2 regions of the Streptomyces sp. NPDC051740 genome follow, and region 1 is predicted to be linked to the other one. Evidence: predicted binding sites of a transcription regulator. Region 1 holds the regulator's gene; the other holds the start of a gene.
What was found. The regulator HspR, encoded in region 1, represses chaperone genes until heat shock. The targets are predictions, from matches to a motif close to TTGAGNNNNNNNNNCTCAA.
Positions count from the first base shown of each region.

Region 2: a site for HspR is predicted at 6,059-6,077, ahead of lon (endopeptidase La). Genes of this name have one in related genera too.

Region 1 covers NZ_JBITCL010000005.1:18,097-25,290, reverse strand. The annotation lists gene ACIA6T_RS10095 (heterodisulfide reductase-related iron-sulfur binding cluster) at 1-931, opposite strand, end outside; gene ACIA6T_RS10090 (MraY family glycosyltransferase) at 1,203-2,240, shown strand; gene dnaK (molecular chaperone DnaK) at 2,334-4,178, shown strand; gene grpE (nucleotide exchange factor GrpE) at 4,175-4,846, shown strand; gene dnaJ (molecular chaperone DnaJ) at 4,883-6,064, shown strand; gene ACIA6T_RS10070 (heat shock protein transcriptional repressor HspR) at 6,071-6,520, shown strand; gene ACIA6T_RS10065 (sugar ABC transporter substrate-binding protein) at 6,785-7,194, shown strand, end outside.
Region 2 covers NZ_JBITCL010000008.1:179,384-186,577, reverse strand. The annotation lists gene ACIA6T_RS16115 (nitrate- and nitrite sensing domain-containing protein) at 1-567, opposite strand, end outside; gene ACIA6T_RS16110 (protein phosphatase 2C domain-containing protein) at 963-1,757, shown strand; gene ACIA6T_RS16105 (MarR family winged helix-turn-helix transcriptional regulator) at 1,775-2,269, opposite strand; gene ACIA6T_RS16100 (lysozyme) at 2,533-3,357, shown strand; gene lon (endopeptidase La) at 3,574-6,036, opposite strand; gene ACIA6T_RS16090 (spermidine synthase) at 6,188-6,877, shown strand; gene ACIA6T_RS16085 (response regulator transcription factor) at 7,002-7,194, shown strand, end outside.

The DNA.
Region 1 (7,194 bases):
GCGACTGGCAGCGACCGCACTCGGTGCAGGTGGAGAAGTCCAGCAGGCCCTTCCAGGAGAACTGCTCGACCTGGGAGACGCCGAAGACGTCGTCGTCACCGGGGTCGGTGAAGTCGATCGGCTTGCCGCCGGACGTCATCGGCTGGAGCGCGCCCAGGGCGGTCCCGCCGGTGGCCTCGCGCTTGAACCAGATGTTCGGGAAGGCGAGGAAGCGGTGCCAGGCCACACCCATGTTGGTGTTGAGCGAGACCACGATCATCCAGATGAAGGACGTCGAGATCTTGATCATCGCGAACAGGTAGACCAGGTTCTGCAGCGCGACGACGCTCAGCCCCTTGAAGGCCAGGACCAGCGGGTACGACGCGAAGTACGCGGCCTCGTACTGGTCCACGTGGTGCAGTGCGCCCTCCAGGCCGCGCAGCACGTAGATCGCCAGGCCGATGGTGAGGATGACGTACTCGACGAAGTACGCCTGGCCCGCCTTGGAGCCCGCGAAGCGGGACTTGCGGCCGGGGCGGGACGGCAGGCTCAGCAGCCGGATGACGATGAGCACGGCGATGCCCAGGATCGTCATCACGCCGATGAACTCGATGTACAGCTCGAACGGCAGGAAGCCGCCGATGACCGGCAGCACCCAGTCGGCCTCGAAGAGCTGGCCGAACGCCTGGGCCAGCGTCGGCGGCAGCGTCAGGAAGCCGACGGCGACGAACCAGTGGGCGATGCCGACGACACCCCACCGGTTCATGCGGGTGTGGCCGAGGAACTCCCGCACCAGGGTCACACTGCGCTGGTAGGGATTGTCGGTCCGGGCGCCGGCCGGGACCGGCTGGCCCAGCTTGAAGTACCGGACGAACTGGCCGATCGCGCGTGCGAGCAGCGCGACGCCGACCACGGTCAGGACCAGCGACACGATGATCGCGGCGAGTTGCATGGGGGCTCCTCGGGCCTGCGAGGGGTTTGACGAGGGATTTTCAGGACTGGAACGGGGGCTCCACTACGGCTTCCCCGAAATTACTAAGCGGTAACTTATGCAGTCCGTTCGAGATTACCCCCATCTCCGGTCGCACTGTAGCCGGGCGCGGGGTGATCTGAATCGCTCAGGGTTGCCTATGGCGGCACCCCCGGGGGGCGTCCCGAATGGCGTCCGGGATCCGATCGTGTTATTCGCGATAAATCGGTCCATACGCCCCTAACTTATATCCGTGCTCTACGGGATCGCCGCCACCGCCACCGCCCTGCTGCTCTCCGCCCTCCTCGCGGAGCTGCTGCGGGTCCCCGCCCTGCGCCTGGGAATCGTGGACCGCAGACGCCGCTGGGCGCTGCCGCTGTCCGGGGGAACGGCCGTCGTGCTCGCGACCGTGCTGGTGGCGGGGCTCGGCGACCGGGCGGGACATGCCCCGCTCGGCACCGGGATCGGCCGGCTGCTGGCCGCCGGGGCCTGGATCGGCGTGCTCGGGCTGGCCGCCGACGTGTGGCGGCTGCGGTGGTGGGTCCCGCTCGCCGGTACGGCCGTGGCGGCGGCGCTCGTCGTGCCGTACACGGAGACCGGGGTCGTGCGGGGGGTGCTCGCCGTGGGGTGGGTGGTGGCGGTCACCGCCGCGTTCCGGGGGCTCGACCACGTCGACGGGCTGGCCGGCACCGTGGGGGTGGTGACCGCGTTCGGGGTGGCGGTCTGCGCGGCGGCCGAGCTGATGGACGGGATCGCGGTGCTGATGAGCGTGCTGGCCGCCGCGCTCGCCGGGTTCCTGCTGCACAACTGGCATCCCGCGCGGGCCGGCCTCGGGGCGGGCGGCTCGCTGTTCACGGGGTTCACGGTGGCCTCGGCGGCGGTGTTCGTGCGGGCCGGGCAGGGAATCGGGACCGGTGCCGGGGTGTTGTTCGCCCTGACGGCCGTGGTGTGCGCCGACGCCGTACTGGTGGTCCTCGCGCGGCGGCTGTCCCGGTGGCCGCTGACCCGCGGCCGGCCGGACCACCTGGGGCACCGGCTGCGGCGGCTCGGACTCGCCCCCCGCGCGGTGACCGTCCTGCTCGGCGTCGGCGCGCTGGGCGGGGTGCTGGTGGGGGTGGCCGCCCACATCGGGCGGGTGTCCGGGGGCGCGGTGGTGTGGGTGGCGGCGGTCGCCGCGGTGGTCGTACTCGCGCTCGTACGGTTGCCCGTCACCCCCGTTTTTCGTCCCCGTCAACGATCTGTCGAAGCATCACCGCAGGTCAGGGAGCGGTTGCGTGTAAGGAACGGATAAGAGTTGAGTCTGCTCGACTCAGCTCTGTTGACCCCGCGCCGGGTGTCATGCATGCTTGAGTCCGTTCCACTCAAGTCAGCTGGAGGAATCGAAATGGCACGTGCGGTCGGCATCGACCTGGGCACGACTAACTCCGTCGTCAGCGTTCTGGAGGGCGGCGAGCCCACCGTCATCACCAACGCCGAGGGCGCCAGGACCACGCCGTCCGTCGTCGCCTTCGCCAAGAACGGCGAGGTGCTGGTCGGCGAGGTGGCCAAGCGCCAGGCGGTCACGAACGTCGACAGGACCATCCGGTCGGTCAAGCGCCACATGGGCACCGACTGGAAGATCGAGCTCGACGGGAAGCCCTTCAACCCGCAGCAGATCAGCGCCTTCGTGCTGCAGAAGCTGAAGCGCGACGCCGAGTCGTACCTGGGCGAGAAGGTCACGGACGCGGTCATCACCGTCCCGGCGTACTTCAACGACGCCGAGCGCCAGGCGACCAAGGAGGCCGGCGAGATCGCCGGTCTGAACGTGCTGCGCATCGTCAACGAGCCGACGGCCGCCGCCCTGGCGTACGGCCTCGACAAGGACGACCAGACGATCCTCGTCTTCGACCTCGGTGGCGGTACCTTCGACGTCTCCCTGCTGGAGATCGGCGACGGTGTCGTCGAGGTGAAGGCCACCAACGGTGACAACAACCTCGGTGGTGACGACTGGGACCAGCGCGTCGTCGACTACCTGGTCAAGCAGTTCCAGTCGGGCCACGGCGTGGACCTCGGCAAGGACAAGATGGCGCTGCAGCGTCTGCGCGAGGCCGCCGAGAAGGCGAAGATCGAGCTGTCCTCGTCCACCGAGACCTCGATCAACCTCCCCTACATCACCGCGTCCGCCGAGGGCCCGCTGCACCTGGACGAGAAGCTCACCCGCGCCCAGTTCCAGCAGCTCACGGCCGACCTGCTGGAGCGCTGCAAGACGCCGTTCCACAACGTCATCAAGGACGCCGGCATCCAGCTGTCCGAGATCGACCACGTCGTTCTCGTCGGTGGCTCCACCCGCATGCCCGCCGTCGCCGAGCTCGTCAAGGAGATGACCGGCGGCAAGGAGGCCAACAAGGGCGTCAACCCGGACGAGGTCGTCTCGATCGGTGCCGCTCTCCAGGCCGGTGTCCTCAAGGGCGAGGTCAAGGACGTCCTGCTGCTCGACGTCACCCCGCTGTCCCTCGGCATCGAGACCAAGGGCGGCATCATGACCAAGCTGATCGAGCGCAACACCACGATCCCGACGAAGCGCTCCGAGATCTTCACCACGGCCGAGGACAACCAGCCGTCGGTGCAGATCCAGGTCTACCAGGGCGAGCGCGAGATCGCCGCGTACAACAAGAAGCTCGGCATGTTCGAGCTGACCGGTCTGCCGCCGGCGCCGCGCGGCGTCCCGCAGATCGAGGTCTCCTTCGACATCGACGCCAACGGCATCATGCACGTGACCGCGAAGGACCTGGGCACGGGCAAGGAGCAGAAGATGACCGTCACCGGCGGCTCCTCGCTGCCGAAGGACGAGGTCGACCGGATGCGCCAGGAGGCCGAGAAGTACGCGGAGGAGGACCACGCCCGCCGCGAGGCCGCCGAGACCCGCAACCAGGGCGAGCAGCTCGTCTACCAGACCGAGAAGTTCCTCAGCGACAACGCGGACAAGGTCCCCGGTGACGTCAGGACCGAGGTCGAGACCGCCGTCGCCGAGCTGAAGGAGAAGCTCAAGGGCGAGGACTCCGCCGAGATCCGCACCGCCACGGAGAAGGTCGCCGCCGTCTCCCAGAAGCTGGGCCAGGCCCTGTACGCCGACGCCCAGGCCGGGCAGGCCGCCGGTGGCGCGTCCGCCGGTGCCGGTGAGGCGAAGGCCGACGACGACGTCGTCGACGCCGAGATCGTCGACGAGGACCGCAAGGACGGTGCGGCGTGACCGAGGAGACCCCGGGCTTCGACGAGCAGTCGCAGCAGCCCGACGTCCCCTCCGACGAAGCCGAGCCGAAGGCCGCCGCCACACCCTCCGCGGAGGAGGGGGCGGCCCCGGCCGGGGACACGGGCCAGGAAGCGGCCCTGGTGGCCCAGCTGGACCAGGCGCGCACGGCGCTCAACGAGCGCACGGCGGACCTCCAGCGCCTCCAGGCCGAGTTCCAGAACTACCGCCGCCGGGTCGAGCGCGACCGGATCGCCGTGAAGGAGATCGCCGTGGCGAACCTCCTGAGCGAGCTGCTCCCCGTGCTCGACGACGTCGGCCGCGCGCGGGAACACGGCGAGCTGGTCGGCGGCTTCAAGTCCGTCGCGGAGTCGCTGGAGACGGTCATCGCCAAGATGGGCCTCCAGCAGTTCGGCAAGGAGGGCGAGCCCTTCGACCCGACGATCCACGAGGCGCTGATGCACAGCTACGCGCCGGACGTCACCGAGACGACGTGCGTGGCGATTCTGCAGCCGGGGTATCGGATCGGCGAGCGCACCATCCGCCCCGCGCGGGTGGCCGTCGCCGAGCCGCAGCCCGGCGCGCAGGCGGTCAAGCCGGCCGAGGAGACCACCGAGGCGCAGGACGGACCGTCGGAGGACAAGGAGAGCGGTGGCCCGGAGGAGGGCTGACGTAATAGCTGACGCAGGGAAGGAGGGACGTCGGGGATGAGCACCAAGGACTTCATCGAGAAGGACTTCTACAAGGTCCTCGGCGTCCCCAAGGACGCCACCGAGGCCGAGATCAAGAAGGCGTACCGGAAGCTCGCCCGCGAGTTCCACCCGGACGCCAACAAGGGCAACGCCAAGGCGGAGGAGCGGTTCAAGGAGATCTCCGAGGCGAACGACGTCCTCGGCGACCCCAAGAAGCGCAAGGAGTACGACGAGGCGCGCGCGCTCTTCGGCAGCGGAGGCTTCCGTCCGGGGCCGGGCGCGGGCGGCGGCTCCTTCAACTTCGACCTGGGTGACCTCTTCGGCGGTCAGGGTGCCGGCGGCCAGCAGGCGGGCGGCGGCTTCGGCGGCGGCCTCGGTGACGTCTTCGGGGGCCTGTTCAACCGCGGCGGCGCGGGCACCACGCGCACCCAGCCGCGGCGCGGCCAGGACATCGAGTCCGAGGTGACGCTCAGCTTCACCGAGGCGATCGAGGGCGCGACCGTCCCGCTGCGGATGTCGTCGCAGGCGCCCTGCAAGGCCTGTTCGGGCACCGGCGACAAGAACGGCACACCGCGCGTGTGCCCGACCTGCGTCGGCACCGGCCAGGTGGCGCGGGGCTCCGGCGGCGGCTTCTCGCTCACCGACCCCTGCCCCGACTGCAAGGGCCGCGGTCTGATCGCGGAGGAGCCCTGCGAGATCTGCAAGGGCAGCGGCCGGGCCAAGTCCTCGCGGACCATGCAGGTGCGCATCCCCGCGGGCGTCAGCGACGGCCAGCGGATCCGGCTGCGCGGCAAGGGCGCGCCGGGCGAGCGCGGCGGTCCCGCCGGCGATCTGTACGTCGTCGTGCACGTCGGCGCCCACCCGGTGTTCGGCCGCAAGGACGACAACCTCACCGTCACGGTCCCGGTGGCGTTCACCGAGGCCGCCCTCGGCGGCGAGGTCCGGGTGCCGACGCTGGGCGGTCCGCCGGTCACGCTGAAGCTGCCGCCGGGCACGCCCAACGGGCGCACCATGCGGGCCCGGGGCAAGGGCGCGGTCCGCAAGGACGGCACCCGCGGCGATCTGCTGGTCACCGTGGAGGTGAGTGTTCCCAAGGACGTGTCGGGGAAGGCTCGTGACGCACTGGAGGCGTATCGCGAGGCGACCGCGGACGACGATCCGCGGGCGGAGCTGTTTCAGGCCGCGAAGGGAGCTTGATTTCAGATGGACGGCCGTCGACGCAATCCGTATGAACTGACCCAGGACACCCCGGTCTACGTCATCTCGGTGGCGGCCCAGCTCTCCGGCCTGCACCCGCAGACGCTGCGGCAGTACGACCGGCTGGGTCTCGTGTCGCCGGACCGCACGGCCGGACGGGGCCGCCGTTACTCGGCCCGTGACATCGAGCTGCTCCGTCAGGTGCAGCAGCTGTCGCAGGACGAGGGCATCAACCTGGCCGGAATCAAGCGCATCATCGAACTGGAGAACCAGGTCGCCGCCCTCCAGGCCCGCGCGGCCGAGCTGGAGAACGCCCTGGACGGGGCGGCCGCGGCGATGCGGCAGCGCGAGGCCGCGGTGCACGCCTCGTACCGCCGTGACCTGGTGCCCTACCAGGAGGTGCAGCAGACCAGCGCGCTGGTGGTGTGGCGGCCCAAGCGGCAGCAGCCGGACTGAGGCGCCGGCCCGGAGTACCGAGAGAGGCCCGGAGGTTCACGAACCTCCGGGCCTCTCGGTTTAGGCACAGTTGCTTGTGTGACTATGGTATGGCTGCGTGTCCAGATGATTCTCGCCGGACGTCCGCAGGTCTCTCACGATTTCGGCGCACCGTGCTGTGTCCATCTCGTTAAGCGGCCGACCTTGACTCCGGTGGGGACTGAAGCGTTGGCTTTTCAGTCACATGGGCCGCAAAGCTGTGCCCACGTCCGAAACGCACCTGAAGTGAGCCCTCGCATGCGTCGTATCGCCATATCCGTGGCCGCCACCGCCATGTCCGTCACGCTCGTCGGATGCGGCGCGCTCAACGCGACGGGGAGCAGTGACGACGAGAGCCCGGCCAAGGGCGACGACATGACCGTCGGGCTGCTGCTCCCGGAGAAGGCCAACACCCGGTACGAGCAGTTCGACTACCCCATCTTCAAGACGAAGGTGGAGTCGCTCACCAACAAGAAGGGCAAGGTCGAGTACGCCAACGCCGAGGCGGACGCCGGCAAGCAGGCCGACCAGATGCAGCAGATGATCGACGACAAGGTCGACGTCATCGTGCTGGACGCGGTCGACGCGCACGCCGTCGCGGACAGCGTGCAGAAGGCCAAGGACGCGGGCATCCCCGTCATCGCCTACGACCGTCT
Region 2 (7,194 bases), on a different contig from region 1:
GCCCGAACCGGCGCGGGGCGGGGTCCGCTCCGCGAGCTGTTCGGCGAGCCGGTGCAGCAGGGTGACGGCGGTGGAGTACGCCTGATGTGCCTCGAGAGCACTGCTCTTGCCCGTGAGCGCCGCTCTGCGCACGGTGGCGACGGCGTCGAGGCCGTCGCGCAGCTCCTGCGGCATGTCGGTGTCGGTGCGCAGCTCCTCGACCTGCCGGTCGACGCGGGCGCTGTGCTCCTCGGAGGGCGCCTTGGACTCGGGGCGGCCGGCCGCGATGTAGGGGACGACCTCGTCGCGCTCGTCGGCGAGGGAGTGCGCCAGGGTGAGGGCGTCCTGGGTCTGCTCGGCGAGCGTCACCAGGTCCTGCGAGTCCTTGAGCTGCCCGGAGGCCGTGAGTACGGAGGGTGCCCCGGCCGCGGCGATCGCGGCGGCCACCACGGCCACGGCGACGATGAGCCGGTTGCGTACATGGGTGGGGCGACCCCTGCCGACGGTGGGCTTCTGCTCCGCGTCCCCCGTGGGGGCCGTCTGCTTGCCTGTGCGACGAGGCCGCGACTTCTGCACCGGTGCTCGCATTCCTGACTCGTGTACCCGTGGGTCCGGGTGACGCTCCGTCAACGGGTGCGGGCGTTCACCCCGAGCTCCTGACCGTGCTCGGACAGCGAGGCGCCCCCATCGCTCCCCGACCCTCCCAGTGAGCGTGGACAGTGGATGCGCATCACCTGACCCGCCACTCGAAGGAGTGAACCCCGGAGGTGAGTTGAGGGGCAAGTTCCGCCATCTTCCGCAGCGGCCCCGCGCGGCAGGCCGGTTGGACGTCTGCGGCGGGCGGTGGCAATATTCGCCGCCACGTCTTCCCGGAGCACTGCATTCCCTCCCAAACCAGGCGCCTGACCTGCGCGGCTACCCGGATCCGGCGACCGGCGAGGGCCTTTCGCGACCCTTGTGGAGGGGTCGTGCAGACTGGCGGGATGCGTACGGAGCTTGTTTCGGAGCCCGGCGATCCCGGCCGCCCCAACGAGGACTTCGCGAGCGTCGGGCTTCCGGCCTCCGGACAGGGCGGTTCGCTCGTGGTGCTGGACGGGGTCACACCACCGGGGGACGGCGGCGGATGTCTGCATTCCGTGCCCTGGTTCACCGCGCGACTGGGCGGGGCGCTGACCGAACTGACCGTTTCCCTCCCGGATGTTCCCCTGGCCGAGCTGCTCTCCCGCGCCCTCGCGCGTACCGCCGCCGGTCACGCGGCAACCTGTGACCTTTCTCACCCCCGTACGCCGCAGGCGACCGTGGTGCTGGCCCGCTGGTCACCGGCCTCGGTGGACTACCTGGTGCTGTCCGACTCGGCCCTGCTCGTCGAGTCCCCCGACGGGGCGGTCACCCCGTTCCTGGACGACCGTCTGGACCGGCTGCCCCGCTCGGCCCTGGCCTCCCACACCCTGGTGGACACCACGCTGCGCAACAAGGAGGGCGGCTTCTTCACGGCGGCGGCGGATCCCTCGGTGGCCTCCCGCGCGGTCACCGGTTCGCTGCCGCGCGACGGGGTGCGTGCCCTGGCCGCCCTGACGGACGGTGCGGCGCGCTGGGTGGAGAGGTTCCACGAGGGCGGCTGGACGGACTGCCTCACCCTGGTCCGCAAGGAGGGGGCCCGGTCCCTGGTGGACCGCGTACGGGCCCTGGAGCGGGCGGACGCGGACCGGGTGGCGCCGCGCCGCGGCAAGACGCACGACGACGCGACGGTGGTGTACGCCGAGCTGTCACCCCGTTAGCGGTATCCCGTACGGGGTCACTTCTCCATGCCCCGGTTGAGCTGGTTCAGCAGCCGGGCGAGCTCCGTGACCTCGTCGGGGTCCCAGTCGGCGAGCCGGCCGGCGTAACGCGCGCGGCGGGCCTCGCGGACCCTGCGGACCCGTTCGTGGCCCTCCCGCGTGAGGGCGATCAGCCAGGCGCGGCCGTCGGCGGGGTCCGGCTCGCGGGCGACGAGGCCGAGCTGCTCCAGCGCGCGCAGCTGGCGCGACATCGTCGCCTTGCCGACGCCGATGTAGGCGGCGAGCTCGGTGGCCCGCTGCCGGCCGCACTCATCCAGACGGACCAGCAGCCCGTACGCGGACGGCTCCAGGTCGGGATGGACCGCGCGGGCCATCTCCCCCTGGCTGGCCCGGGCGCGCCGCAGCAGCACGGTCAACTCGCGTTCCAGCGCGAGGAATCCCGGCCGGTCCACACCCGGCGCGGGCTCCGGGGAGGCGGCGCCCTCTTCACCTCGGTGTCCTTGTTCGTGCACGTCTGCCCCTGCTTCGGTTTTCCGGCTCTGAAAGTTTCCCGCCAAGTGGCGACGTCGCCGCAGCTCCACCAGTATTTCGCAGGCGTAGACCAACGGCGGCCGGGGACACCTCCCACGTCTTTCAGGCGGTGGGCGAGGACGCCCCGCCCCCGTCGTGGTCCACGTGCGCAGTCTCCTCACCAGGCGATTGCGCGGCATGCCCACCACATGGGACGTGGGTCACATTCCGGGTTCGCCCCACACCGACCTTTCGGAGATGCGTCATGCCTGTGCACAGATCCGGCCCCCTCCGCATACGCGCGCTCGCGACCGCCGGCGCGGTCCTGCTCGCGGTGCTCTCCCTCCCCCACCCGGCCGCCGCGGCCGGATCCGCCCCCACCGCGCCTCCGCGCGGCTCCGCCCACATGGGCATGGGCGTCGCCGCCCACGACGGCAGCGGCGGCCTGCCCACCGTCCGCTCCACCCGGACGGAGGGCGTGGACGTCTCCAGCCATCAGGGTGACGTCGCCTGGGCGACCCTGTGGGACAGCGGGGTCCGCTGGGCCTACGCCAAGGCCACGGAGGGCACGTACTACACCAACCCGTACCACTCACAGCAGTACGACGGCTCCTACGAGGTCGGCATGGTCCGCGGCGCCTACCACTTCGGTACGCCCGACACGGCGAGCGGCACCGCCCAGGCCGACTACTTCGTCGACCGCGGCGGCGACTGGTCCGCGGACGGGCGGACCCTGCCGGGCGTGCTCGACATCGAGTGGAACCCGTACGGCGACGCCTGCTACGGCAAGTCGCAGAGCGCGATGGTGAGCTGGATCCGCGACTTCCTGGAGCAGTACCGGTACCGCACCGGCCGGGACGCCGTCATCTACACGGCCACCAGCTGGTGGAAGCAGTGCACCGGCAACTACGCCGGATTCGCCGCCACCACCCCGCTGTGGATCGCCCGGTACGCCTCCACCGTGGGCGAACTGCCCGCGGGCTGGAGCACGTACACGATGTGGCAGTACACCTCGACCGGCCCGACCGTCGGGGACCACGACCTCTTCAACGGCCCCCTGGACGGGGTGCGGACCTTCGCGCTGGGCTGACCCGGCCGGTCCTTCCCGGGCGGCACGGAAGCTGCCGGCCGCAGGACGCCGAGGGGAGCGGATCTCCCGCCGGAACGGCCCGCCGACGGCGTGTCGCCGGGAGATCCGCTCCCGTCGTGGCCCCGGGGTCCGCGTCGGGGAGCGGTCCACGGATTCGCCGGCGGCGGCCGGGCGCGGTGAAGGCCCGGGCCTCCCTCACGGGACCCGGGCCTTCCCTCATCCGGCCGCGTCCTCCCCCAGAGCCGAAAGCCTGGGAGGTGCCCCCACCGCCGCGACCGGAACCTCGGGCACCGCGCCGTTCGTCGCCGGCGACAGCGCCAGTTCCAGGACCTGGCGGACGTCGGTGACGGCGTGGACGTCGAGCTTGTCCAGCACCTCCGCCGGGACGTCGTCCAGGTCGGGCTCGTTGCGCTTGGGAATGATCACGGTGGTGATCCCCGCGCGGTGCGCGGCGAGCAGCTTCTGCTTCACCCCGCCGATCGGCAGCACCCGCCCGGTCAGCGAGACCTCACCGGTCATCGCCACGTCCGTGCGGACCAGCCGGCCGGAGAGCAGCGAGGCCAGGGCGGTGGTCATCGTGACACCCGCGCTCGGGCCGTCCTTGGGCACCGCGCCCGCCGGGAAGTGGATGTGCGCGCCCCGGTCCTTCAGGTCGCCCACCGGCAGCTCCAGTTCGGCGCCGTGACTGCGCAGGAAGCTCAGCGCGATCTGCGCGGACTCCTTCATCACGTCACCCAGCTGGCCGGTCAGGGTCAGCCCCGCCGCACCCGTCTCCGGGTCGGCCAGGGACGCCTCCACGTAGAGGACGTCCCCGCCGGCACCGGTCACCGCGAGCCCGGTGGCGACACCGGGGACGGCGGTACGGCGCTCGGCCGGGTCCTGGGCGGACTCGGGCACGTGGTGCGGCCGGCCGATCAGGTCCCGCAGGTCGCCGTCGGTCACGGTGAAGGGCAGCTTCCGCTCACCCAGTTCGTGCTGGGCGGCGATCTTGCGCAGCAGCCGCGCGATGGACCGCTCCAGGGTGCGCACACCCGCCTCGCGCGTGTACTCGCCGGCCAGCTTGCGCAGCGCGCCCTCGTCGAGCGTCACCTCGTCCTCGGCCAGTCCGGCGCGCTCCAGCTGGCGCGGGAGCAGGTGGTCGCGGGCGATGACGACCTTCTCGTCCTCGGTGTAGCCGTCGAGGCGGACCAGCTCCATGCGGTCGAGCAGGGCCTCCGGGATGGCTTCCAGGACGTTGGCCGTCGCGAGGAACACGACGTCGGACAGGTCGAGCTCGACCTCCAGGTAGTGGTCCCGGAAGGTGTGGTTCTGCGCCGGGTCGAGGACCTCCAGCAGGGCTGCGGCCGGGTCTCCGCGGAAGTCGGAGCCGACCTTGTCGATCTCGTCCAGCAGGACGACCGGGTTCATCGACCCGGCTTCCTTGATCGCCCGCACGATCCGGCCGGGCAGCGCGCCGACGTACGTACGGCGGTGGCCGCGGATCTCGGCCTCGTCGCGGACGCCGCCGAGGGCGACGCGGACGAACTTGCGGCCCATCGCGTGGGCGACGGACTCGCCGAGCGAGGTCTTGCCCACGCCCGGCGGACCCACCAGGGCCAGCACGGCACCGCCACGCCTGCCGCCGACCACGCCCAGGCCCCGGTCGCTGCGCCGCTTGCGCACCGCCAGGTACTCGGTGATCCGCTCCTTCACGTCCGCCAGGCCCGCGTGCTCGGCGTCGAGGACCGCCTGGGCGCCCTGGATGTCGTAGGCGTCCTCGGTGCGCTCGCTCCACGGCATCTCCAGGACCGTGTCGAGCCAGGTGCGGATCCAGGAGCCCTCGGGCGACTGGTCGGAGGAGCGCTCCAGCTTGTCGACCTCCTTGAGCGCGGCCGCGCGGACCTTCTCCGGCAGGTCGGCGGCCTCGACGCGGGCGCGGTAGTCGTCGGACTCCTCGCCCTCCTGCTCGCCGTTGAGCTCGCGCAGCTCCTTGCGTACGGCTTCGAGCTGGCGGCGCAGCAGGAACTCGCGCTGCTGCTTGTCGACGCCCTCCTGGACGTCCTTGGCGATGGTCTCGGCGACGTCCTGCTCGGCGAGGTGGTCGCGCAGCTGCTGGGTGGCGAGCTTCAGCCGGGCCACCGGGTCGGTGGTCTCCAGCAGGGCGGTCTTCTGTTCGGTGGTCAGGAACGGCGAGTAGCCGGAGTTGTCGGCGAGCGCGGAGACGTCCTCGATGGCCTGGACCCGGTCGACGACCTGCCAGGCACCGCGCTTGCGCAGCCAGGCGGTGGCGAGCGCCTTGTACTCCTTGACGAGTTCGGTCACGTGCCCCGGCAGCGGCTCGGGCACGGTCTCGTCGATACGGGTGCCCTCCACCCACAGCGCGGCTCCCGGCCCGGTGGTCCCGGCGCCGATGCGCACGCGGTCCCGGCCGCGGATCAGGGCGCCCGGGTCACCGTCGGCGAGCCTGCCGACCTGCTCGACCGTGCCGAGCACGCCCGTACCGGCGTAGGTCCCGTCGACGCGTGGCACCAGGAGCACCTTGGGCTTTCCCGGCGCGGTGCGGGCGGCGGCCTGGGCGGCCTCCACCGCGGCGCGCACCTCGGAATCGCTCAGGTCCAGCGGAACCACCATCCCGGGCAGCACGACCTCGTCGTCGAGCGGCAGCACAGGCAGGGCGAGCGGTGTGGACTCAGCAGCCATGATCTCCCCTTCGGCAGTCAAGTTGAGCTATGCCGACTCAATGCTTGTGAGCCGCCGAATGTTCCCGGAGCCGTGTTCGCTCTGAGCGATCATCGTCCCGGGGTGCCGAAGCCCCTGACCGCCGCGGAAAGGGAGCTGTCAGGATGAACGCATGTCCACCCCGTACGACATTCCCGAACCCCCCGAAGTCCTGGACCGTCGCGAGGGCCCGTACGGCGAGGTCGTGCTGCGCAGGCACGGGGGCCTGCTGCAGATCATCGCCAACGGCTGCTTCCTGATGGACACCTCCGACGGCCGTTCGGAGCGGCGGCTCGTGGACGCCGCGCTGGCCGCCCTCGACGCCCGCGCGGTGGACCCCCACGTCCTGATCGGCGGTCTCGGGGTCGGCTTCTCGCTCTCGCACGCCGCCGGGCAGCCCCGCTGGGGACGGATCGCCGTGGTGGAACGCGAACCGGCGATCATCGAGTGGCACCGCGCGGGGCCGCTGTCCGGGCTCTCCGCGCGGGCCCTCGCCGACCCGCGTACGGAGATCGTCGAGGCGGACCTCGTCCGTTACCTCGATGAGACGTCGGACACGTTCGACGCGCTCTGCCTCGACATCGACAACGGGCCCGACTGGACCGTCACCGAGGACAACGACGGGCTCTACTCGACGGCCGGACTCGCCGCCTGCGCAAGGGTGTTGAGGCCGGGCGGGGTACTCGCCGTGTGGTCGGCGAAGCCGTCCCCGGAATTCGAGGGAACCTTGCGGAATGCCGGGTTCCAACAGGTGCGTACCGAAGAGATCCACGTTGCCCGGGGCGTTCCGGACGTCGTGCACCTCGGCGTCCGCCCTGGATAGCAAAGGCGCGGTGACTCCCCGTACGCTGCTGCCCTGACGCGGTCATTCAAGCGTCAATCGCAGTGATGCGCAGACGACGGATCACCCCACGGATTCCGGAAAAAGCACACCTCAGGGGCGGGCGATGGAGCAGACACAGACCTCCCACAACGGCACGGTCACGGCCACCCCCGGCGCCCAGCGCCGGGTCCTGGTGGTCGAGGACGACGCGACGATCGTGGACGCCATCGCGACTCGCCTGCGCGCCGAGGGATTCCTGGTGCAAACGGCGGGCGACGGCCCGTCCGCGGTGGACACGGCGGAGGCATGGCAGCCCG